Regions from separate parts of the Kitasatospora sp. NPDC059827 genome, predicted to be linked through region 3. Evidence: riboswitches for the same ligand, from Rfam matches in the RefSeq annotation. Region 3 holds a riboswitch; each other region holds the start of a gene.
The links. Region 3 has a riboswitch for cobalamin ahead of ACFV8H_RS11370 (prenyltransferase/squalene oxidase repeat-containing protein). Riboswitches for the same ligand answer to the same signal wherever they lie in the genome.

Region 1: linked by a shared signal. The riboswitch ahead of ACFV8H_RS25010 (ribonucleoside-diphosphate reductase subunit alpha) and the one ahead of ACFV8H_RS11370 (prenyltransferase/squalene oxidase repeat-containing protein) in region 3 are both predicted to bind cobalamin.
Region 2: linked by a shared signal. The riboswitch ahead of ACFV8H_RS25150 (FecCD family ABC transporter permease) and the one ahead of ACFV8H_RS11370 (prenyltransferase/squalene oxidase repeat-containing protein) in region 3 are both predicted to bind cobalamin.
Region 4: linked by a shared signal. The riboswitch ahead of ACFV8H_RS04470 (CoA-acylating methylmalonate-semialdehyde dehydrogenase) and the one ahead of ACFV8H_RS11370 (prenyltransferase/squalene oxidase repeat-containing protein) in region 3 are both predicted to bind cobalamin.

What each region holds. Positions count from the first base shown of each region.
Region 1 is NZ_JBHWIV010000043.1:19,140-24,309, reverse strand. It holds gene ACFV8H_RS25020 (glycoside hydrolase family 26 protein) at 1-986, opposite strand, end outside; gene ACFV8H_RS25015 (Fis family transcriptional regulator) at 1,126-2,244, opposite strand; cobalamin riboswitch at 2,585-2,717, shown strand; gene ACFV8H_RS25010 (ribonucleoside-diphosphate reductase subunit alpha) at 2,911-5,170, shown strand, end outside.
Region 2 is NZ_JBHWIV010000043.1:50,972-56,141, forward strand. It holds gene ACFV8H_RS25130 (anti-sigma regulatory factor) at 1-8, opposite strand, end outside; gene ACFV8H_RS25135 (GNAT family N-acetyltransferase) at 146-622, opposite strand; gene ACFV8H_RS25140 (ABC transporter substrate-binding protein) at 739-1,734, opposite strand; gene ACFV8H_RS25145 (ABC transporter ATP-binding protein) at 1,778-2,578, opposite strand; gene ACFV8H_RS25150 (FecCD family ABC transporter permease) at 2,575-3,627, opposite strand; cobalamin riboswitch at 3,723-3,868, opposite strand; gene sodN (superoxide dismutase, Ni) at 3,996-4,391, opposite strand; gene sodX (nickel-type superoxide dismutase maturation protease) at 4,568-5,023, shown strand; gene ACFV8H_RS25165 (CGNR zinc finger domain-containing protein) at 5,035-5,170, opposite strand, start outside.
Region 3 is NZ_JBHWIV010000013.1:96,394-101,563, reverse strand. It holds gene ACFV8H_RS11380 (CbiQ family ECF transporter T component) at 1-781, opposite strand, end outside; gene ACFV8H_RS11375 (hypothetical protein) at 786-1,898, opposite strand; gene ACFV8H_RS11370 (prenyltransferase/squalene oxidase repeat-containing protein) at 1,895-3,451, opposite strand; cobalamin riboswitch at 3,614-3,758, opposite strand; gene ACFV8H_RS11365 (flagellar hook-length control protein FliK) at 3,919-4,416, opposite strand; gene ACFV8H_RS11360 (peptidase) at 4,446-5,170, opposite strand, start outside.
Region 4 is NZ_JBHWIV010000004.1:197,735-202,904, forward strand. It holds gene ACFV8H_RS04460 (short-chain fatty acyl-CoA regulator family protein) at 1-480, shown strand, start outside; gene ACFV8H_RS04465 (hypothetical protein) at 627-848, shown strand; cobalamin riboswitch at 1,090-1,281, shown strand; gene ACFV8H_RS04470 (CoA-acylating methylmalonate-semialdehyde dehydrogenase) at 1,478-2,977, shown strand; gene ACFV8H_RS04475 (acyl-CoA dehydrogenase family protein) at 2,983-4,128, shown strand; gene ACFV8H_RS04480 (enoyl-CoA hydratase/isomerase family protein) at 4,128-5,170, shown strand, end outside.

The DNA of each region.
Region 1 (5,170 bases), on a different contig from region 3:
TAGGTGATCCGCCACAGCGCCTGGTAGTCGGCCGGCTTCTGGCCCGCCCACCAGAACCGGCTGGCGCAGTCCCGGACGTTCATCTCGTGGTAGGGGCGCAGCAGCACCGGCACGTCGTGGGCGGCCAGGTACTCCAGGTGGTCGGCCAGGTAGGACAGGTCGGTGACCAGTGCGCGGTACTCGGGGGTGTCGCCCCCGGCGTCCACGACCCGGCCGAACCAGCCCGGGTCCTTGGCCGCCGGGGAGTTCGAACAGAGCACCCGGTCGAAGGACTTGACGGCGGACCCGGGGTAGGGCTCGTGGAAGGACATGCCGACGATCCCGGCCGGGGCCCCGCCGTTGTCCGGGAGTTCGGTGGTGCTGCCGTCGCAGTTCTGCTGGACGCCGGAGGCGTCGTAGGTGCCGTCGTCGGCGCGCGGGTGGCCGGACCAGACGGCGGTCATCAGGTCGACGGCGTCGTCGGTGTACTGCCAGCCGGTGCGGCAGGTGGGCCAGCGGCCGGCCGAGTAGGAGCGCGGGTTGCCGACGCCCCAGGCGTTCTGGCCGTAGCCGGGGCCGAGGTCGGTCTCCATGAAGCCGGGCAGCCGGCCGGTGATGTCGGCGGCCTTCTTGTAGTAGTAACCGACCTGCTTGGTGCCCCGGTAGTCGCCGTACTCGGGGTTGTTGCGCTCGTTGTGCGCCTCGACGTGCTGGCCGATCACCGTGCCGCCGCTGTGCCCGGTGCGGGCCTGGGCCTCCAGGTCCGCGAGGAACTGCTGGACGGCACGGGCGTTCGGCGAGGCCTGCGGGTCCCGGGCCAGCAGGTCCCGGCCCACGTCCGGCGGCAGGGTGCGGCCGGGGGCGCCGACCGACACCGGCACCCGGACGGGCGGTCCGACGTCGGTCCGGTCGTCGCGGTCCAGCAGCACGAGACTGCCGGCGGCGACCACGATGCCGGCCGCGGCCAGCACGGCCGGCCTACCGCGCAGGACTCTGGGCAGGGCCACGACCGCTCCTCCGGTTTCTCGCCGGCGCCGACCCCCGCGGACGCAACCGGAACACGCGTACGAATGACTCCGACGAGAGCCTGCCACACTCCCCCGGTCCCGGCGAACGGGTCCGCCGGGACCGGGGTGTCACCGCGGGTCAGCCGGTCGCGGCGGCCGCCGGAGTGCCCTGCGAGCCCGGCGTGGCCGAGCCCGCCGCCTTGGCCCGCTGGAGCAGCTGGCCCTTCACGTGCTCGGCGAACCCGGCGGACGCCGCGGTCGCGGCGGCGTCAGGGGCGTTGCCGCCCTTCGCCGAGCCCTCGACGGTGAAGTAGGCGTACCGGCCCAGGCTGCTGTGCGTGCCGGTGCAGCCGGGGTTGGCGCAGAACGCCGGGGCGCCCGGCGCGGGCAGGCCCTTGAGCTGCCCGGCGTAGTTCTTCATCGCCGTCTCGGCCTGGATCCTGTGGTCGAAGACCGCGACGCCGACGGTCACCGCGCTGTCGCCGGAGACGTACGTCGCCCGGAGCACCTTCTGGCAGCCCTGGTCGCCGAGGACCTTGCCGAGCCCGCCGGTGGTGGAGTTGCCGTCCCAGCAGGGCTGGTCCAGCGCGACCACGGTCCGGTTCCAGGACACGCCGTTGACCGTCACCTGCAGCGCGGAGAACAGCGCCCCCGCGTCCTGCGGCGCCGGGTCGGTGGCGACCTCCCAGATCGGCTTCGACGGGTCGTCCGGCTGCCCTCCCGCGGTCGCACCGCCGTTCGACGGTCCGGGGGTCGACGGGCCGCCGTTCGACGGGCCGGGGGTCGGCTTGCCCGAGACGGACGCGGACGCGACCGCACCGCCACCGGGCTTGGCCGGGTCGTCCTTCTTGCCGAACAGCAGCACGCCGCCCGCGGCCAGACCACCCACCAGGACGACGGCCACCGCGCCGCCGATGATCCTCACCCGGCGCTTGCGCCTGCCGTCGGCCTCGTTGCGGTCCGCCAGCGCCGCCCAGTCCGGCTCGACGCGCTGCGGCGGCACCGGCCGCTGCGGCGCGACCGGCTGCTGTGCGGGAACCGCCTGCTGCGGGGGACCCGGCTGCTGCGGGGGACCCGGCTGCTGCGGGGCCTGCTGCCACTGCGGCTGCGCAGCCGGCGGCTGAACCGGCTGGGGCGCCGGCTGGGGCACCGGCGGGACGGGCTGGGAGAACGGCTGCGCCGCCGGCGCCACCGGTCCGTACGAGGCCGGCGGCGGGCCGAAACCACCGCCCGGCGGCGGCACCGGACCCGGCCCCACCGGCTGCTGATTCTGTGCGCCCCCCGGCCCGGCGGGAGGCGTCCCCTGCGGCCCGTGCCCAGGTACACCAGTTCCGTCGCTCATGCGCCCAGATCGTAGGGCATCACCCGCACCGTCCCTCGGCCCGGTGACCGTTCCGTATCGAAACCAGGACGCCCGACGCGCCGGGCCCGGGTGTCCGGCACCCGGATCCGGGGTGTCCGGCGGGCGGCCGCGACACGTCCGGAGCGTGGTTCCGGGCCTCGGACGCCCACGAACCGCCACCGGCCCGGGCACAACCCGTCATCGCGACAACACACCACGCCGTACTACATGTGGTGTCGCATCGAGGAGACACCACTACATGTATGCTCGCTTCTGCTGTCGATGCAGGGGAACCCGGTGGGAATCCGGGACTGCCCCGCAGCGGTGTGCGGGCGGCTCCAGCAGCCGTACCGCGAGTCCGAGTACCTGCCGAACAGCGTGCGCCACGGCCCTCCCGCAGAGGCCGCGCCAAGCACCAGCACCACCCCTCCGGGCCTCGCGGGCGGGCCGGGGAGACACCTCGCGCGACGCTTTTTGCGTTCGCGCCGTGCTCCCCTGCCCAGATCGGCCCGGGTGACCCCGATCACCGCCGCACGATCGCCGCCAGGAGAGAGCGCCTTGACCACCGCTGCCTCAGTCACCCTGCCCGCCCAGGGCTCCGGTACCGCCTTCACCGACCCGACGGTCTCCGACCCCGGCGGTGCTCTCCTGCGGCTGCTCACCGACCGCAGCGCCGACCTCACCGAGGTCGACCCCGGCCATGTCGCCGCCGCCGCGCTGCGCGGCCGCCACGCCGGCTCGGACTTCGCCGAGCTGCGCGGTCTGGCCGTGGACGCCGCCGCGTCGATGATCGCCGAGGACCCCCAGTACTCGAAGCTGGCCGCCCGCCTGCTCGCCCTGGAGATCGTCGACGAGGCGAACAGCCAGGGCTCGACCTCCTTCTCCGCCTCGATCGCCGTCGGCCACGCCGAGGGCCTGATCGGCGACACCACCGCGGCCTTCGTCGCCAAGCACGCCGACGCCCTGAACGCGCTCGTCGACGCCAAGGGCGACGACCGCTTCGAGTACTTCGGCCTGCGCACCGTCCAGTCCCGCTACCTGCTGCGCCACCCGATCACCCGCAAGGTGATCGAGACCCCGCAGCACTTCCTGCTCCGCGTCGCCTGCGGCCTGGCGGTCGGCGACTCCGAGCAGTCGGTGCGCGAGGTGTCCGAGCTGTACGGCCTGATGAGCCGCCTGGAGTACCTGACCTCCTCGCCGACGCTCTTCAACTCCGGCACCCGGCACCCGCAGATGTCCAGCTGCTACCTGCTGGACTCGCCGCTGGACAACCTGGACTCGATCTACAACCGCTACGCGCAGATCGCCCGCCTCTCCAAGCACGCCGGCGGCATCGGCCTGTCCTACTCGCGCATCCGCTCGCGCGGCAGCCTGATCCGCGGCACCAACGGCAAGTCCAACGGCATCGTCCCGTTCCTGCGCACCCTCGACTCCTCGGTCGCCGCCGTCAACCAGGGCGGCCGCCGCAAGGGCGCGGCCTGCGTCTACCTGGAGACCTGGCACGCCGACATCGAGGAGTTCCTGGAGCTCCGCGACAACACCGGTGAGGAGGCGCGCCGCACGCACAACCTCAACCTGGCCCACTGGATCCCGGACGAGTTCATGCGCCGCGTGAACGCCAACGCCGACTGGTCGCTGTTCTCCCCCGCCGACGTCCCCGAGCTGGTCGACCTGTGGGGCGCCGACTTCGACGAGGCCTACCTCAAGGCCGAGCTGGCCGGCAAGGCCGTCCGCACCATCCCGGCGCAGACCCTCTACGCCCGCATGATGCGCACCCTCGCGCAGACCGGCAACGGCTGGATGACCTTCAAGGACGCCTCCAACCGCGCCGCCAACCAGACCGCGCTGCCCGGCCGCACGGTGCACTCCTCCAACCTGTGCACCGAGATCCTGGAGGTCACGGACGACTCCGAGACCGCCGTCTGCAACCTGGGCTCGGTCAACCTCGGCGCGCACGTGGCCGAGGGCGCGTCCGTCGAGGACCTGCTCGGCGCCATGGACTGGGAGCGCCTCGACGCCACCGTCCGCACCGCCGTGACCTTCCTCGACCGCGTGGTGGACATCAACTTCTACCCGACCACCGAGGCCGGCACCTCCAACTCCCGCTGGCGGCCGGTCGGCCTCGGCGTGATGGGCCTCCAGGACGTCTTCTTCAAGCTGCGGATCGACTTCGACTCCGCCGAGGCCGCCCGGCTGTCCACGCTGATCGCCGAGCGCATCATGCTCACCGCCTACGAGCGCTCCGCCGACCTGGCCGAGCAGCTCGGCCGCCACGAGGCCTACGGCGAGACCCGCGCCGCCCGCGGCGAACTGCACATCGACCACTTCCCGAGCGCCGCCCCGGAGTGGACCGACCGCTGGACGGCGCTGCGCGCCCGCATCGCCGAGACCGGCCTGCGCAACTCGCTGCTGCTCGCGATCGCCCCGACCGCGACCATCGCCTCCATCGCCGGCGTCTACGAGTGCATCGAGCCGCAGGTGTCCAACCTGTTCAAGCGCGAGACCCTCTCGGGCGAGTTCCTCCAGGTCAACCCGTACCTGGTGCGCGAGCTCAAGGAGCTCGGCGTCTGGGACCAGCAGACCCGCGACGCCCTGCGCGACGCCAACGGCTCCGTCCAGGAGCTCGGTTGGCTGCCGGAGCAGGTCCGGTCGCTGTACCGCACCGCGTGGGAGCTGCCGCAGCGCGCCCTGATCGACCTGGCCGCGGCCCGCATGCCGTACCTGGACCAGAGCCAGTCGCTGAACCTGTTCATGGCGGCGCCGACCATCGGCAAGCTCAGCTCGATGTACGCCTACGCGTGGAAGGTCGGTCTCAAGACCACCTACTACCTGCGCTCGCGCC
Region 2 (5,170 bases), on a different contig from region 3:
TGGGACACCCTTGCCTCCTGGGTGACGCGCTGTGCTTGCTTGGTACCCCCGAGGGGGCGTCCTCCGCACCCGGTGCGGGAGTTACTCATGGTAAGGCATTGCGACGCAGGGTGGCAGGGGCTTTGCCCCTACTCCGTGCGTGGGTTCAACGCTTCCCGGCGGCCGTGAGTGCCTCATCGGTGAGCCGGTAGACCGTCCACCCGTTCATCGGCACCGCGCCGAGCGAGCGGTAGAAGTCGATCGAGGGCTGGTTCCAGTCCAGCACCGACCATTCGACCCGGGCGTAGCCGCGCTCGACGGCGATCCTCGCCAGCTCCAGCAGGAGCGCCTTGCCGTGGCCGCCGCCGCGGGCCTGCGGGCGGACGTAGAGGTCCTCCAGGTAGATCCCGTGGGTGCCGCGCCAGGTCGAGAAGTTGAGGAACCAGAGCGCGAAGCCGACCGGTTCGCCGGTGGCCGGGTCCTCCGCGATCAGGCCGAACAGCGCCGGGGCGGCGCCGAACAGCGCCTCGCGCAGCTGCTCCTCCGTGGCCACCGCCTCCTGGGGGGCCTTCTCGTACTCCGCGAGCTCACGGATCATGGCCAGGACGACGGGAACGTCGGTGACGACGGCGGTGCGGATCATGCCGCGAGCCTACTGCGCGGGCCCGCCCGGGCCCAGGGCCGGAGCGGGGTCCGATCGTCGGTCGCGCCGGTCCGCGCGGACCGGCGCCCTGCCCGGCGCCCCGGCCGGTGGACCGGTCAGCGGGCCGGGACGGTGCGCAGGAACCCGGCCAGGGTGCTGATCGCGGCCGGGTTGCGCGGGCTCTCGACCAGGTCGACGTAGTCCATGACGAAGATCCGGTCGTTCCTGATCGCGGCGACGTTCGCCAGCGGCGGGAAGGATTTGAGGAACGCCCGCTTCTCCTCGGCGCCCGGGGTCGCGTAGTTGTTGATCACGATCACCTCGGGGTCGCGCTGCACCACGCTCTCCCAGCCGGCGGTGACCCAGGTGTCCGCGAGGTCGCCCATGACGTTGGTCCCGCCGGCCTTCGCGATGATCTCGTTCGCGGCGGCGAACTTCCCGGCGGTGTACGGCTTGTCCTGCCCGCTGTCGTACAGGAAGACGGACGGGCGGCGCTCCGGCTGCGGTACGGCGGCGATGGTGGCCCTGGACTCGGCGATCAGCTTGTCGGCGCGGTCCTCGACGTCGAAGATCGCGCCCAGGTTGGCCAGGTCGGTGTAGAGCGCCTCCAGCGGGTCCATCACCCCGCGCTCGGAGCCCTTGCCGCTGCGGCAGGACTCGCTGAGCACGTAGGAGTCCACGCCGAGCGCCTTGAACGCCTGCGGGGTGACCCCGCTGCCCTCGTCGAAGCCGTAGTGCCAGCCGGCGAACACCAGGTCGGCCTTGGCGTCCAGGGCGATCTCCTTGGTGAGCACCTTCTTGGAGAGCCAGTTGGTCTGCCGGTAGCCGTCCTTCCAGGCCACCTTGTCGACCTGCCCCTTGTCGTCGGGCATCACGTAGCCGGCCATCCGGTCGGCGAGGCCGAGGGAGAGCATCAGTTCGGTGATGTTGACGTCGTTGGTCACCACCCGGGCGGGCTTCTGCGCGAAGGTGAGCCGCTCGCCGCAGTTCGTCACGGTCACCGGGTAGTGGCCGGAGGCGGTGGCGGCGCCGGGGCGGGGGGCGATCTCGGCGCCGCAGGCGGTCAGCCCGAGGGTGAGCAGGGCGGTGGCGGCAACGGCCTTGGTGCGCATACGGGTTCCTTCGGATCGGAACGGTCCCGGGGATTCGCGGGGGTCAGGCGAGACGGTCGAACAGCAGTTGGAGGGCGCCGGTCCCGGGGTGGCGGACGGGGGTGGCCCGGACGCCGAACACCTCGGCCAGCAGTTCGGGGCGGAGCACCTCGTGGGGCTCGCCGGCGGCGACGATCCGGCCGGCCTCCAGCACGTACAGCCGGTCGCAGTGGCCCGCCGCCAGGTTGAGGTCGTGCAGGGCGGTGAGCACCGTCGGCCCGGCCTCGCGGGCGAGCGCCAGCACCTCCAACTGGTGGGCGATGTCGAGGTGGTTGGTGGGCTCGTCCAGCACCAGCAGGCGCGGTTCCTGGACGAGGGCGCGGGCGATCAGCACCCGCTGCTTCTCGCCGCCGGACAGGCTCGGGAAGGCGCGTTCGGCGAGGTGGTCGGCCCGGACCCGGCGCAGCGCGGCGGCGCAGCGCTCCCGGTCCCCGGCGGTCGGGCCGGCGGCGAGGCCGCGCCGGTGCGGCAGCCGGCCCATGGCGACCACCTCGGCCACCGTGAACTCGAACTCGGCGGGGTGCTCCTGGGTCAGCGCGGCCACCCGGCGTGCGGTGTCGCGGGCGGTGAGCGCGTGCAGGTCGTCGCCGGCCAGCCGGACGGTCCCGCCGGCCGGGCGCAGCACCCGGTAGACGCAGCGCAGCAGGGTCGACTTGCCGCTGCCGTTCGGGCCGATCAGCCCGATCACCTGCCCGGCGGCGGCCGTCAGGCTCACCTCGTGGACCAGCCGGGCGCCGGCCAGTTCCACCGAGACGCCGTCGACGCGCAGGTCCTCCGCGCCGGTCGAAGGGGTCGGGGCCGTCATCGCCGGCCTCCGAAGGCCTGGCCGCGGCGGCGCATCATCAGCAGGAAGGCGGGCACCCCGAGCACCGCGGTGAACACCCCGACGGGCAGTTCGGCGGGTGCCAGCAGGGTGCGGGAGGCGATGTCCACCCAGACCAGCAGCAGCGCCCCGGCGAGCGGCGCGATCGCCAGCACCCGGCGGTGCCCGGCGCCGACCAGCATCCGGGCCAGGTGCGGCATCAGCAGTCCGACGAAACCGATCGCCCCGCTGACGGCGACCACGGTGCCGGTGACGGCGGCGGTGACCACGAACAGTTCCCGGCGCAGCCGGTCCGGGTCGACGCCGAGCGAGGCGGAGGTCTCGTCGCCCATCGCGAGCGCGTCCAACCGTCCGGCGGCGCAGGCCAGGTAGGCCAGTCCGGCCAGGACGGTGGCGGCCGCGATCGGCACCGAGCCCCAGGTGGCGCCGCCGAGGCTGCCGAGCAGCCACATCATGGCGTCCCGGGCGGCCTCGGCGTGGTCGGCGGAGAAGACCATCAGGGTGGTCAGGGCGGAGAAGCCGTAGGAGAGCGCGGTACCGGTGAGCACCAGCCGCAGCGGGGTGAGCCCGTACGCGGTGCGGGCGGCGAGGTAGACCAGCACCATGGCGAGCAGCGCGGAGCCGAACGCGGAGACCGAGATCGCCCACACCCCGAGCGAGGCGAAGGCGCCGAGCAGCAGGACGGCGTTGGCGCCGACGGCGGCGCCGGAGGAGATGCCCAGGACGAACGGGTCGGCGAGGGCGTTGCGCACCAGGGCCTGGACGGCGACCCCGGTGGCGGCGAGCCCGCCGCCGACCACGGCGGCCAGCAGGGTGCGCGGCAGCCGCAGCTCCCAGACGATCGCGTACGCCGCCGCGTCGCTCGCGTCCAGCCGTCCGCCGGTCAGCCCGGCGCCCAACAGTCGCAGGACGTCCGGGAGTTCGATTCCGGAGGCGCCGAGCGCGACGCCGCAGACCAGGGAGAGCAGCAGGGCGGCGGCGAGGCCGAGGGCGAGCGGGAGGGTCGGTATTCGGCGAACGGGGTCACTCACGGGCGGGCGTGCCTTGCCTCGGGCCGCGGGTGTGCCGGGGCGGGCGCCGGCCGGGGTCGGGCCCGGGCGCCTTCCCCTCGCAGTCCACGGCGAGTTGTCGGGAGTTCAGCGGCCGGGGGCGATCGGGCTGGCCCGGCCCCGGGACCGCGGGCCGTGCTCACCGTTGCGGGTCAGCGCCGGATTCTCACCGGACTTCCCCCTCGGACGCCCTGGCAGCATAACAGCCACTCAGGGTAGGCAACCCTTACCGGGGTCCGTTGCCGGTGTGCGTTCCCGGTGTCCGTTCCCGGGGCGGGGAGGCCCGGGAACGCACGACCGCCCCCGTCCGACGGTGCGGACGGGGGCGGCCGGGTGGCGACGCGTCAGGCTCAGGCCTGCTTGGTCTCCCAGAAGATCTTGTCGACCTCGGCGATCAGGTCCAGCAGGGCCTGGCCGGTGGCCGGGTCGGTGGACGCCTTGGCGGCCGAGGCGGCCTTCAGGGTGTCGTTGATCAGCTGGTGCAGCTGCGGGTACTTCTCGAAGTGCGGGGCCTTGAAGTAGTCGCTCCACAGCACCGAGATGTGGTGCTTGACGGCCTCGGCGCGCTGCTCCTTGATGATGATGGCGCGGGCGCGGAAGTGCGGGTCCTCGTTGGCCTGGTACTTCTCCTGGGTGGCCTTGACCGACTCGGCCTCCAGCTTGGCCTGGGCGGGGTCGTAGACACCGCACGGCAGGTCGCAGTGGGCGTGAGCAGTGGCACGCGGTGCAAACAGACGAGAGAACATGGGAGTCCTTCCTTAGATCGTCTTCCCGCGCCCGAGATTACCCTTCCGGCCTCCGGGTTTCGCGGCCGGGCGGTGGGCCTAGGGCGAAAGACGGACCCGGAACCGGGGTAATCCGGACATCGAACGGATGACGGTCCGTACGGCAGACTGGGGCGGTCGGTCCGGGAGGAGGAGCCATGGCGCGGAGCACGGAGCCGCAGGGCGGCGGGCAGGGCGGCGGGCAGGGCGGCGCGGTGCCGTTCGGACTGGTCGACGTGACGGGCCCGTCGATGGTCCCGACCCTGCGCGAGGGCGACCGGCTGCTGGTCCGCTACGGGGCGCCGATCCGGCCCGGCGCGGTGGTGCTGTTCCGGCACCCGTTCCAGCAGGACCTGCTGGTGGTGAAGCGGGCCGCCGAGCGCCGCCCGAAGGGCTGGTGGCTGCTGTCCGACAACCGTCCGGTGGACAGCGACAGCCGCAGCTACGGCCCGGTCCCGGACGAGCTGGTGCTCGGCCGGGTGCTGCTGCGGCTGCGGCCGAGCCCCGCCTGGCTGGCGCCGGGCCGCGGGCTGGAGCGGTTGCTGCTCGGCCCCCGGCTGGCCCGGGTGCCGGGCCTGGCCCGGCGGTTCGGGGTCTTCGTCGACGAGCTCTGAGCCCCGGCCGGCTACTGCCCGGTGCCCAGCGCGGCCTCGGCCTCCAGCCGCTTGCGGGCCCGGTACGCGGCGACGTTGGCGCGGGTCGCGCAGCGGTCGGAGCAGTAGCGGCGGGAGCGGTTGGTCGAGGTGTCCAGGTAGGCGTTG
Region 3 (5,170 bases):
GCAGCATCAGCGCGCCGGTGAGCCGGCGGGACCGGCGCGAGGCGGTGCCGGAACGCCCGTAGCCGCGCGAGTCCATCGCGGCCGCGAGGCCGAGCGAACGCTCCAGCGCGTCCTCCAGGACCGGCACCACGATGCTCCGCAGGGCACGGACGCCCTTGCGCCGCCCCGCACGCAACCGCCGTGCCCGGGAGACCCGTTGGACGCTCTGCACCAGCTGGGGCGCGACACTGAGCGCCACCGTCACGGCGACGCCGAGCTCGTACAGGGCACCGGGCAGGACGCGCAGGGCCCGCTTCGGGTTGGCGAGGGTGTTCGCGGCGCCGATGCAGCAGATCAGACAGGCCAGCCGCAGCCCGTCGAAGGCCGCGGAGAGCGTGGCCTCCAGCGAGACCGGGCCGCCGATCCGGATCCCCGCGTACCAGTCGGGGGTGGGGATGTGCGGCAGGGAGAAGAGCAGGTGGTCGTGCGGGGTGATACCGGTGGCGAAGACGCATCGGAAGACCACCCGGATCGCCACCACCGTCAGCGCCAGCCACAGGTAGTAGGTGAACCCGCGGGCCCACGGGGCCTCGCTGCGGCGGGCGGTGACCACGTAGCCGAGCACGGCGAGGACGAGCAGGAGCAGCAAGGGGTTGGTGGTGCGGCTGGCCGCTGTCGCCAGGGCGAGCGCCCAGGCCCACCAGGCCAGCGGGTGAAGGTTGCGCGGGGCGCGCCGGCCCCCCGCGCTCCGCCCGGCGGCACGCCGAGGGGAGCCGGGACGGCGGGTGTCGAACGTGCTCACCGGATCACTCGGCCCGTCGGCGACGGCGTCGGGCGGCCACCACCGTGGCCACGCCCAGCGCCACGACGAGGACCGACCCGAGCACCGCGGGAACCATCGAGCCGGCGTCGTGCGGGGCGTCGGCCACCGGGTCGGCGTCCACCACCCCGCCGGGCACGGCGGGCGCGGACGTCACCCCGGCCGCGGCCACGGCCGTCTGCGGTGTCGGCCCGTCACTCGGGGGCGCGGTCGGCGGGGCGGTGGACACTTCGGCCGGAACCGGCGTGGGCTCGGGCGCGCCCGGCGGGGTGATGCCGTCCGCGGGGGTGTCGGCGGCACCCGTACCCGCTCCCGGGGTCGTGGCGGGCGCGGGCGGACGGGCTCCGCCCGGCCGGGGTGCGGCGGGGGACGGGCCCCGGCCGGTCGCGCCGGAGCCGCTGCCGCCCGTCGTACCCGATCCAGCCGTCGTACCGGATCCGCCCGTCGTACCCGATCCGCCCGTCCCCCCGGAACCGCCCGCTGCTCCGCCGGAGCCGCCCGTCGTGCCCTGGCCCGGGTCTGCCGGCTGCCCGCCGGGGCCGGGGTTGTGGGCCCGGACACTGTCCGGCGAGAAGGTCGGACGCCCCTCGGTGCCCTCCACGTTGGTGCCGCCGAAGATCCACAGGTCGACGCTGCCGGGCTTCGGCTGGTAGAGCATCGCCCCGAGCTGGCTGTAGGACCATTCGTTCTGGCCCGGATCGGCGTGCCAGTACGACCAGTACGCGGTGGCCGGAGGTGTCAGGACGCACTTCTCCTGGTCCGGGGTCGGGAACTGCTTGCCGCCCTGGTAACCGCTGTAGCCGATCCGGCAGATGAAGGCCGGGCCGTCGTGGCCGGTGCCGGTGGTCTTCCAACCCCCTTGGTTCAGCAGGGTGTAGCCGGTGGTGGGCGTGGAGCCGCAGGAGCGCAGCAGCGGGCCGCCCCACTTGCTCAGGTCCACGGCGAGGACGACCCCGGAGGTCGGGGTGCACTGCTCCATCGGCAACGGCGCAGCAGCAGCCGGGACCACGCCCACGGCGAGGCCGCCGAATGCCAGCGCGGAGGTCAGTGCCGCCGCCCCGGACAGCCGGGCGAGCCGCTCCCCGAGTCCCCGGCTCACCGGTGACGCCCCGGAGTGGCCGCGCTGCGGCGACGGGCGACGATGACGGCAGCGGCACCGAGCGCGGTCAGCGCACCGGCACCCGCCGTCAGCGCCAGTGCCTGGGATCCGGTGCTCGCGAGGTGGTCCGAACCGGTCCGCACCGGTACGCCTCCGACCGCATCGGCACCGCCGGACGACGGGGCGTCGATGCCACCGGACGACGGCGGGCCGGTGGTCGGGTCGGGCCCGGTCGTGGTGGGCGAGCCCGTCGGGGTCCCGGCGGACGTGGTCGTCGGGGTGGAGGTGCCGGTCGGCGTGGAGGTGCCGGTCGGGGTGGGCGTACCGGTCGGAGTGGTGGAGGGAGTACCCGTCGGGGTGGCCGTACTCGTCGGGGTGGCCGTACTCGTCGGGGTGGCCGTACTCGTCGGGGTGGGCGTGCCGGTCGGAGTGGTGGACGGCGTCCCGGTCGGCGTCGGCGAGCCGCCGAGGTCGCGGGACAGCGTGCCGAAGGAGATGCCGGTGGCACCGCCGAGCACCTGCGTGGACGCCCGGACGTCCGACCCCCGCTGCCCGGCGGAGGCGACGTTGAACCCGCCGTCACCGTTCTGCTGCCCAGCGAGGAAGTCGAGCGCCTTGGCGATCTGTCCCCCGTAGGCGGCCTTGCGCAGCGTCATGCCCTGGACGGCCAGCGCGGCCGAGTTGGTGGAGTCGCCGGCCGCGCCGGGGAAGCCGCCGTCGGGCAACTGCCGTGCGGCGAGCCAGCCGAGGCCCTTGTCGACCGCCTGGGCGGCCTCGTCCCCGGGGACGAGGGCGAGGGCCATGACGGCCATGGCCGTGCTGTCCACATCCGAGTCACCGGCGGCCGGGATCAGGCTCGGCCAGGACCCGTCCGGGTGCTGGAGGCTCCTCAGGTAGCCGATCGCGGGAGCGGCACCGGTCGGCTCTCCGGCCCGGAGCTGGGCCATGACGGCGAGCGCCTGGGAGAAGACCGAGGTGGCGTAGGTGTAGTTGCCCGGGGCGTCGCAGCCCGTGCTCGCGTCGGCCTTGGTGCACACCATCGCGGCGAGGGCGGCGATCAGGTCGTGGCCGCCGAAGTTCCGCGGGTTGCGGCCGACCGCCTCGGCGAGCAGCGCCTCCTTGCCGATGGACCCGCCGCCGGCGTACTCGGTGCCGATGGCGGTCCAGTCGTTGACGGTGCGCGCGCTCGCGTCCTTGCCCTGCTGGTCCAGGAAGTCGACGATCCTGCGCAGCGCGGCGTCGTCCGTGCCGGTCGCGGCGAGGGCGTAGGCCCCGTCGATGGTCAGGCCGAAGTCGGCGAAGGCCGGGAACCCCTCGTAGTAGTGACCGTCGGTCAGGCGGGACGGGTCGGTGAGGTAGCCACTCCCCTTGGCGGCGTCCGGCTTCCTCCCCGCGGACGGGGTCGGTGTGGCGGTGGGGCCGTCCGCGTCGTGCCGGGCGGTGGTGAGGTCGGTACCGGTCAGGGCCGGGATCGTCGGCCGGGCTGCCGCGCTCTCGGGGTGTCCCAGCAGGACCGTGCCGCAGGCGGCGACCGCGACGGCACCGGCGACCACCAGCGAGGCGAGGTCCCGGTTTCTGTGACGTGTACGACTGCTGCTGACCCTCACGACGACTCCCTGGTCGGTCGACACGGGAGAAACGGCGCAGCCGACGGCCGCCCACGGGGAACACCGGGCCGTCGAGACCACGTCGTAGTCCGCGACGACGCAAGTGCTGTGTGAACACACCCCCGGTCCAGGCATTCCGGCTCACCCACCCTCAGGTGGGTCCACGGTTGCGGGTCAGCGCCGGAGTTGGACCGGCTTCCCCTGAATGCCGAGGGCAAAAAATCGGTTCATCAGACCACGCTGGCCGAAGGAGAGTCAATGAGGCGTCAACGGTGGCCGAGCGGGAGAACCCGGTGCGGGACCGGGGCTGACGCGCGCAGCGGTGGGGGGTCACCGGTGCCCCGGCCCCTCGCAGGAGAGGGGCCGGGGCACCGGTCGGCGTCCGCGGTTCAGGGCGCGATTCAGGGCGCGGTTCAGGGCGCGGTGATGCCCGGCTGGGCGCCGGCGCCGAAGGACCAGCCCTCGACGTCGCCGGGTGCCGGGTTGTAGCTGCCCGCGCCCAGGTTGCTGTACGACCAGGGGCCGCCGTGCTGGGCGTGCCAGTACGACCAGTAGGCGCTGCCGGTCGGGTTGGTGCAGGTCGTCGGCAGGGCGTTGATGGTGCAGACGAAGCCCGGGAAGCGCGGGTGGAAGGAGTACGAGAACCCGGCCCCGGTCAGCGCGGCCAGGCCGTTGGCCGGGTCGCCGGGCGCACAGCCGGTCTGGACGCCGCCGCCGACGGCGGTGAAGTCGACCACGACGGTGACCCCGGTGGTGCCGGTGCAGGCGTCCGCCCGCGCCTGCGGGGCCTGGACGGCGGAGACGCCGAGCAGGCCGGCCGTGAGGGCCGCCGCGGCGGCGATCGACCCGAGCGTACGGCGGACCGGGCGGACCGGGCGGGCCCGGCGGACCGCGGTGAAGGTGTCGGTCATCGGTGAAATCCTCCTGGAGTCGGGCTCGTTCAGCGCGTGGCCGTGGCCGTGGTCGTGTCCGTAACCGTGGCCGGGCAGGCGAGGGTCGGGGCGCCGGGGCGTGCACCGGCGGCGGAGAGCGTGGCCAGCGGAGTGCCCGCGAGGCCGAGGACGGCCTGTGCCGTGGCCCGGGCGCCGTTGCCCGCGTTGAAACCGCTCGCGTCGTAGGCGACGGCACCGCGGACCGCCGGGTCGGCGGAGCAGTCCTGCTGGAACTTGACCAGCCGGCTCCAGCCCTTGAACCCGGCGGCCAGGCGCCCGCCGGAGAACAGCGCCTGGGTGGCCAGGCCGGTGGTGTTGGCGTTGGAGGCGGTCGCCCCCGCGGCCGCGAACCCGCCGTCGCCGTTCTGGTGGGCGGTGAGCCAGCCGAGTCCCGTGTTCGCCTTGGCGGCGCGACCGGTGGCGGCGAGGGCCTGGACGGCGAGCGCGGTGGCGTCGGGGTCGCTGGTGCAGGCGGCCTGGCCGAAGGAGACCGGGAAGCCGCCGTCCGCGCACTGGCTGTTCGCCAGGAAGTCGACCGCCGCCGCCGGGGCGTCACCGGGCGTGCGGTGCAGGGCGATCAGGGCGAGGGACTGGCCGAAGGCGTTGCTGTAGTCGCCCCACTGGGAGCGGTCGGAGAAGCGGCCTCCGGCGGTCTGCAGCGAGCGCAGCCTGGTCGGCAGGTCGACGCCGCCGAAGGCCGTCGGGTCCCCGCCTCGGACCTCGACGGCGAGCA
Region 4 (5,170 bases), on a different contig from region 3:
CAGCGCCCCGGTCTGCGCGGGGTGCCGTTCTCCTTCGTCCGGGTCGACCGGGCCGGGAACGTCTCCAAGCGGCAGTCCGCCACGCCCTTCCACTTCTCCCGCACCGGCGGCACCTGCCCGCTGTGGAACGTCTACGACGCCTTCGCCGCCCCGGGCCGGGTCCACGTCCAGGTCGCCGCCATGCCGGACGGGCGCCGCTACCTGTGGACGGCCCGGGCCGTCACCCGCTCGCCCGGTGGCTGGGGCCGACCCGGCAAGACCTTCGCGATCGGCCTCGGCTGCGAACTCCGGCACGCGGGACGGCTGGTGTACTCCGCGGGCCTGGACCTGGCCGACGAGGCCGCCGCCACCCCGATCGGCCTGGGCTGCAAGGTCTGCGAACGCCCGGCCTGCGCCCAGCGCTCGGCCCCGGCGATCGGCCGCCCGCTGGCCGTCGACGAGCACACCAGCACCTTCGTCCCGTACCCGGCGTCCTCCTGAGCGGTGCCGCACGGGGCGAGGAAGCCCCCGGAGGGCCGTCGGACGAGTACAACCACCTTTCCTGCCAGCGGGTTTGGCGGTATCGATCGGAGGGCATCGCCTGCCCGGAAGCCCCGTGTGCCACGGGCGGAAGTGAGGTGGGACGGATGGCCGGCGACGAGACGCCACAGCCCTTCGCGACGTTCTGCGGCAACTGCAACTGCGGTTGCCCCCAGGTGTTCCTGGACCGGGAGGCCCCGGCGGACCGGCGGGTGAGGATCACCGACGACTTCGGTCAGCAGATCCGGATGAGCGAGGACCAGTTCCGCGACCTGGTGCGCCAGGCCAAGGAGGGACTGCTGGACCTCTCGGCGGCTTCGGCCGGCTGACCGCGATCGAACGGCCCCCGGGGGCGGCGGTCCGATGACCCGCCGCCGGTCCGGCGAAGGGCCGTGGTCGCGGCCCGGGACTCGCCGATCGGTGTCGGGGGCATGGACACCTCGCTCTACGGGAACGCGTGGCCGACCTTGCGCTGTGGCTCGACCACCACCGGCCCGTCCTGGCCCTGTGACCCGTCGCGGCCCTGTGACCGTTCGGGCCCGCGCCGCGCGGCGGTGGGTCTGGACTTACTAGGACGTCCAACTATATGGTCGACGGCAGGTCCGCGGTGTCAGGGAAGCCGGTGTGAGTCCGGCACGGTCCCGCCACTGTGACCGGGGAGTTCGTCCTCGCAGATGACGGCCACTGGCAGCCAGCCGGGAAGGCCAGGGGGCGGGCGTGGATCCGGGAGTCAGGATACCGGCCGCGGATGATCCGTGTTTTCCACGAGGATGGAGACGACACGCATGACTCCGGGCCGCTGTTCCCGCTCCGCTGCCGTGCTGCCGACCGTCGGGGCCCATCGCCCCTGACGGTTCGTCACTTAACGCCTGCCGCAAGGGCGTACGACCGTACGTCCGATGCCGCGGCGTGCTCTCTCCATTCCTCCTCTCCCCACCCGTGACGAGAGAAGGAACCGATGGTCCGCGAACTGACCCACTTCATCGGCGGCAAGCGCGTCGCCGGGACGTCCGGCCGCTACGGCGACGTCTTCGACCCCAACACCGGCCGGGTGCAGGCCCGGGTGCCGCTGGCCGACTGGGCCGAGGTCGAGGCGGTGATCGCCGACGCCGCCCAGGCCCAGCCCGCGTGGGCGGCCTGGAACCCGCAGCGGCGGGCGCGGGTGCTGCTGCGCTTCCTGCAACTGGTCGAGCAGGAGAAGGAGGAACTGGCCCGGCTGCTCTCCGCCGAGCACGGCAAGACCGTGGCCGACGCCCACGGTGACCTCCAACGCGGCCTGGAGGTGGTGGAGTTCGCCGCCGGGATCCCGCACCTGTTGAAGGGCGAGTTCACCGACAACGCCGGCACCGGCATCGACGTCTACTCGATGCGCCAGCCGCTCGGCGTGGTCGCCGGTATCACGCCGTTCAACTTCCCGGCGATGATCCCGCTGTGGAAGGCCGCGCCCGCGCTGGCCTGCGGCAACTCCTTCGTTCTCAAGCCCTCCGAGCGGGACCCGTCGGTGCCGCTGCGGCTGGCCGAGCTGTTTCTGGAGGCCGGGCTGCCGCCGGGCGTGCTCAACGTGGTCAACGGTGGCAAGGAGGCGGTGGACACCCTGCTGGAGGACGAGCGGGTGCAGGCCGTCGGCTTCGTCGGCTCCACTCCGATCGCCCAGTACGTCTATGCGACGGCGGCCGCCCACGGGAAGCGGGCGCAGTGCTTCGGTGGCGCGAAGAACCACATGATCGTGATGCCGGACGCGGACCTCGACCAGGCCGCCGACGCGCTGATCGGCGCCGGCTACGGCTCGGCGGGGGAGCGCTGCATGGCGATCTCGGTGGCCGTCCCGGTGGGGGAGGAGACCGCGGACGCGCTGGTGGCCAAGCTGGTCGAGCGGATCGCCGCGCTCAAGGTCGGCCGCTCGGACGATCCGGCGGCTGACTTCGGCCCGCTGGTCGGCGCCGACGCGCTGGAGCGGGTCCGCGGGTACCTCGACCTCGGGGTCCGGGAGGGCGCCGAACTCGTCGTCGACGGGCGGGACTTCCGGCTGGAGGGCCACGAGGGCGGTTACTTCCTCGGCGCCTCGCTGTTCGACCGGGTGACCCCGGAGATGCGCGTCCACCGGGAGGAGATCTTCGGCCCGGTGCTCACCGTGGTCCGCGCCGCCGACTACGAGGAGGCGCTGCGGCTGCCCAGCGAGCACGAGTTCGGCAACGGCGTGGCCATCTACACCCGGGACGGCGACACCGCCCGGGACTTCGCCCGCCGGGTGAACACCGGCATGGTCGGTGTCAACGTGCCGATCCCGGTGCCGATCGCCTACCACACCTTCGGCGGCTGGAAGCGCTCCGCCTTCGGCGACCTCAACCAGCACGGTCCGGACTCGATCCGCTTCTACACCCGCACCCGCACCGTCACCTCGCGCTGGCCCTCCGGGGTCAAGGAGGGCGCGAGCTTCACCATGCCGACGATGGGGTGAACGCCGTGCACACCAGTGAACTGACGGAGGATCAGGTCGCGATCGCCGAGGCCGTCGGAGCCTTCGCCGCCGAGTGCCTGGCCCCGCACGCGGTCGAGTGGGACCGGACCAAGCACTTCCCGGTGGACGTGCTGCGCAAGGCCGCCGACCTCGGCCTCGCCGGGGTCTACGTCCGGGAGGACGTCGGCGGCTCCCAACTCTCCCGGCTCGACGGCGTGGTGGCCTTCGAGGCACTGGCGGGCGGCTGCCCGTCCGTTGCCGCCTACCTGTCCATCCACAACATGGTCGGCTGGATGGTCGACCGCTACGGCAGCGAGGACCAGCGCCACCGCTGGCTGCCCGCGCTCTGCACCGCCGAGGACCTGGGCAGCTACTGCCTCACCGAACCCGGCGCCGGCTCCGACGCCGCCGCGCTCGCCACCCGGGCGGTGCGCGACGGCGACCACTGGGTGCTGGACGGCGTCAAGCAGTTCATCTCCGGCGCGGGCGCGGCCCGGGTGTACGTGGTGATGGCGCGCACCGGCGGCCCGGGCGCCGCCGGGGTGTCCGCCTTCGTGGTGGAGCGGGACGACCCCGGGCTCTCCTTCGGCCCCGACGAGCGGAAGATGGGCTGGAACGCCCAGCCCACCCGCCAGGTCGTCCTGGACGGCGTCCGGCTGCCCGCCGACCGCCTGCTCGGCGGCGAGGGCGAGGGCTTCCGGATCGCCATGGCCGGCCTGAACGGCGGCCGGCTCGGCATCGCCGCCTGCTCGCTCGGCGGTGCCCAGAGCGCCCTGGAACGCACCACCGTCCACCTCGCCGACCGGGAGGCCTTCGGCGCCCGGCTGCTGCACACCCAGGCGCTGCAGTTCCGGCTCGCCGACATGGCCACCGAGTTGGAGGCCGCCCGGGCGCTGCTCTGGCGGGCCGCCGCGGCTCTGGACCGGGGCGACCGGCGGGCACCGCAGCTGTGCGCGATGGCCAAGCGGCACGCCACCGACACCGGCTTCGAGGTGGCCAACCAGGCGCTCCAACTCCACGGCGGCTACGGCTACCTGGCCGAGTACGGCATCGAGAAGATCGTCCGCGACCTGCGGGTGCACCAGATCCTGGAAGGGACCAACGAGATCATGCGCGTCATCGTCGCCCGCGGTCTGATCGGAGCCGCCTGATGAGTGCCGAGGAGGTCCTGGTCCACCGCGAGGGCCGGGCCGGGCTGATCGTCCTCAACCGCCCCAAGGCGCTCAACGCCCTCACCCACGGCATGGTCCGGCGCATCGCGCGCGCCCTGGACGACTGGGAGCACGACCCGGCCGTGGCCACCGTGGTGATCACCGGCGCCGGCGAGCGCGGGCTCTGCGCGGGCGGCGACATCGTGGCCATCCACCGCGCCGCCTCCGGCGGGGATCAGGGCGCCGCCGAGGAGTTCTGGCGCGACGAGTACCACCTCAACGCCCGGATCGCCCGCTACCCCAAGCCCTACGTGGCCGTGATGGACGGCATCGTGATGGGCGGCGGAGTCGGCGTCTCCGCCCACGGCAGCGTCCGGATCGTCACCGAACGCACCAGGATCGCCCTGCCGGAGACCGGGATCGGCTTCGTCCCCGACGTCGGCGGCACCTACCTGCTCGCCCTCGCCCCCGGCGAACTCGGCACCCACCTGGCCCTGACGGCCGGCTCCGTCGGCGCCGCGGACGCCCTGCTCTGCGGGCTCGCCGACCACCACGTCCCCGCCGAACGCCTCCCGGCGCTGCTGGACGACCTGGCCGAACGACCCGTGCACGACGCCCTGGAACGGCACGTCGCCGCCGCGCCGCCCGGTCCGCTGGCCGGGCAGCGGGGTTGGATCGACCGCTGCTACGCGGCCGGTTCCGTCGAGGAGATCCTCGACCGGCTCGGCGACAGCGGCGAACCGGAGGCGAAGGCGGCCGCCGACCGGATCGCGGCCAACTCCCCGAGCGCCGTGAAGGCGACGCTCGCCGCCCTGCGCCGGGCCCGGGCGCTCGGCCCGCTGGAAGCGGTGCTCGACCAGGAGTACCGGATCTCCTGCGCGGCACTCGCCACCCCGGACCTCGCGGAGGGCATCCGGGCCCAGGTGATCGACAAGGACCGCTCACCGCGCTGGCACCCGGCCACCCTGGCCGAGGTCGAGGACGCCGTCGTGGCCCGCTACTTCGCCCCGCTCGGCGAGCGCGAACTCGGCCTCGCCGCCAC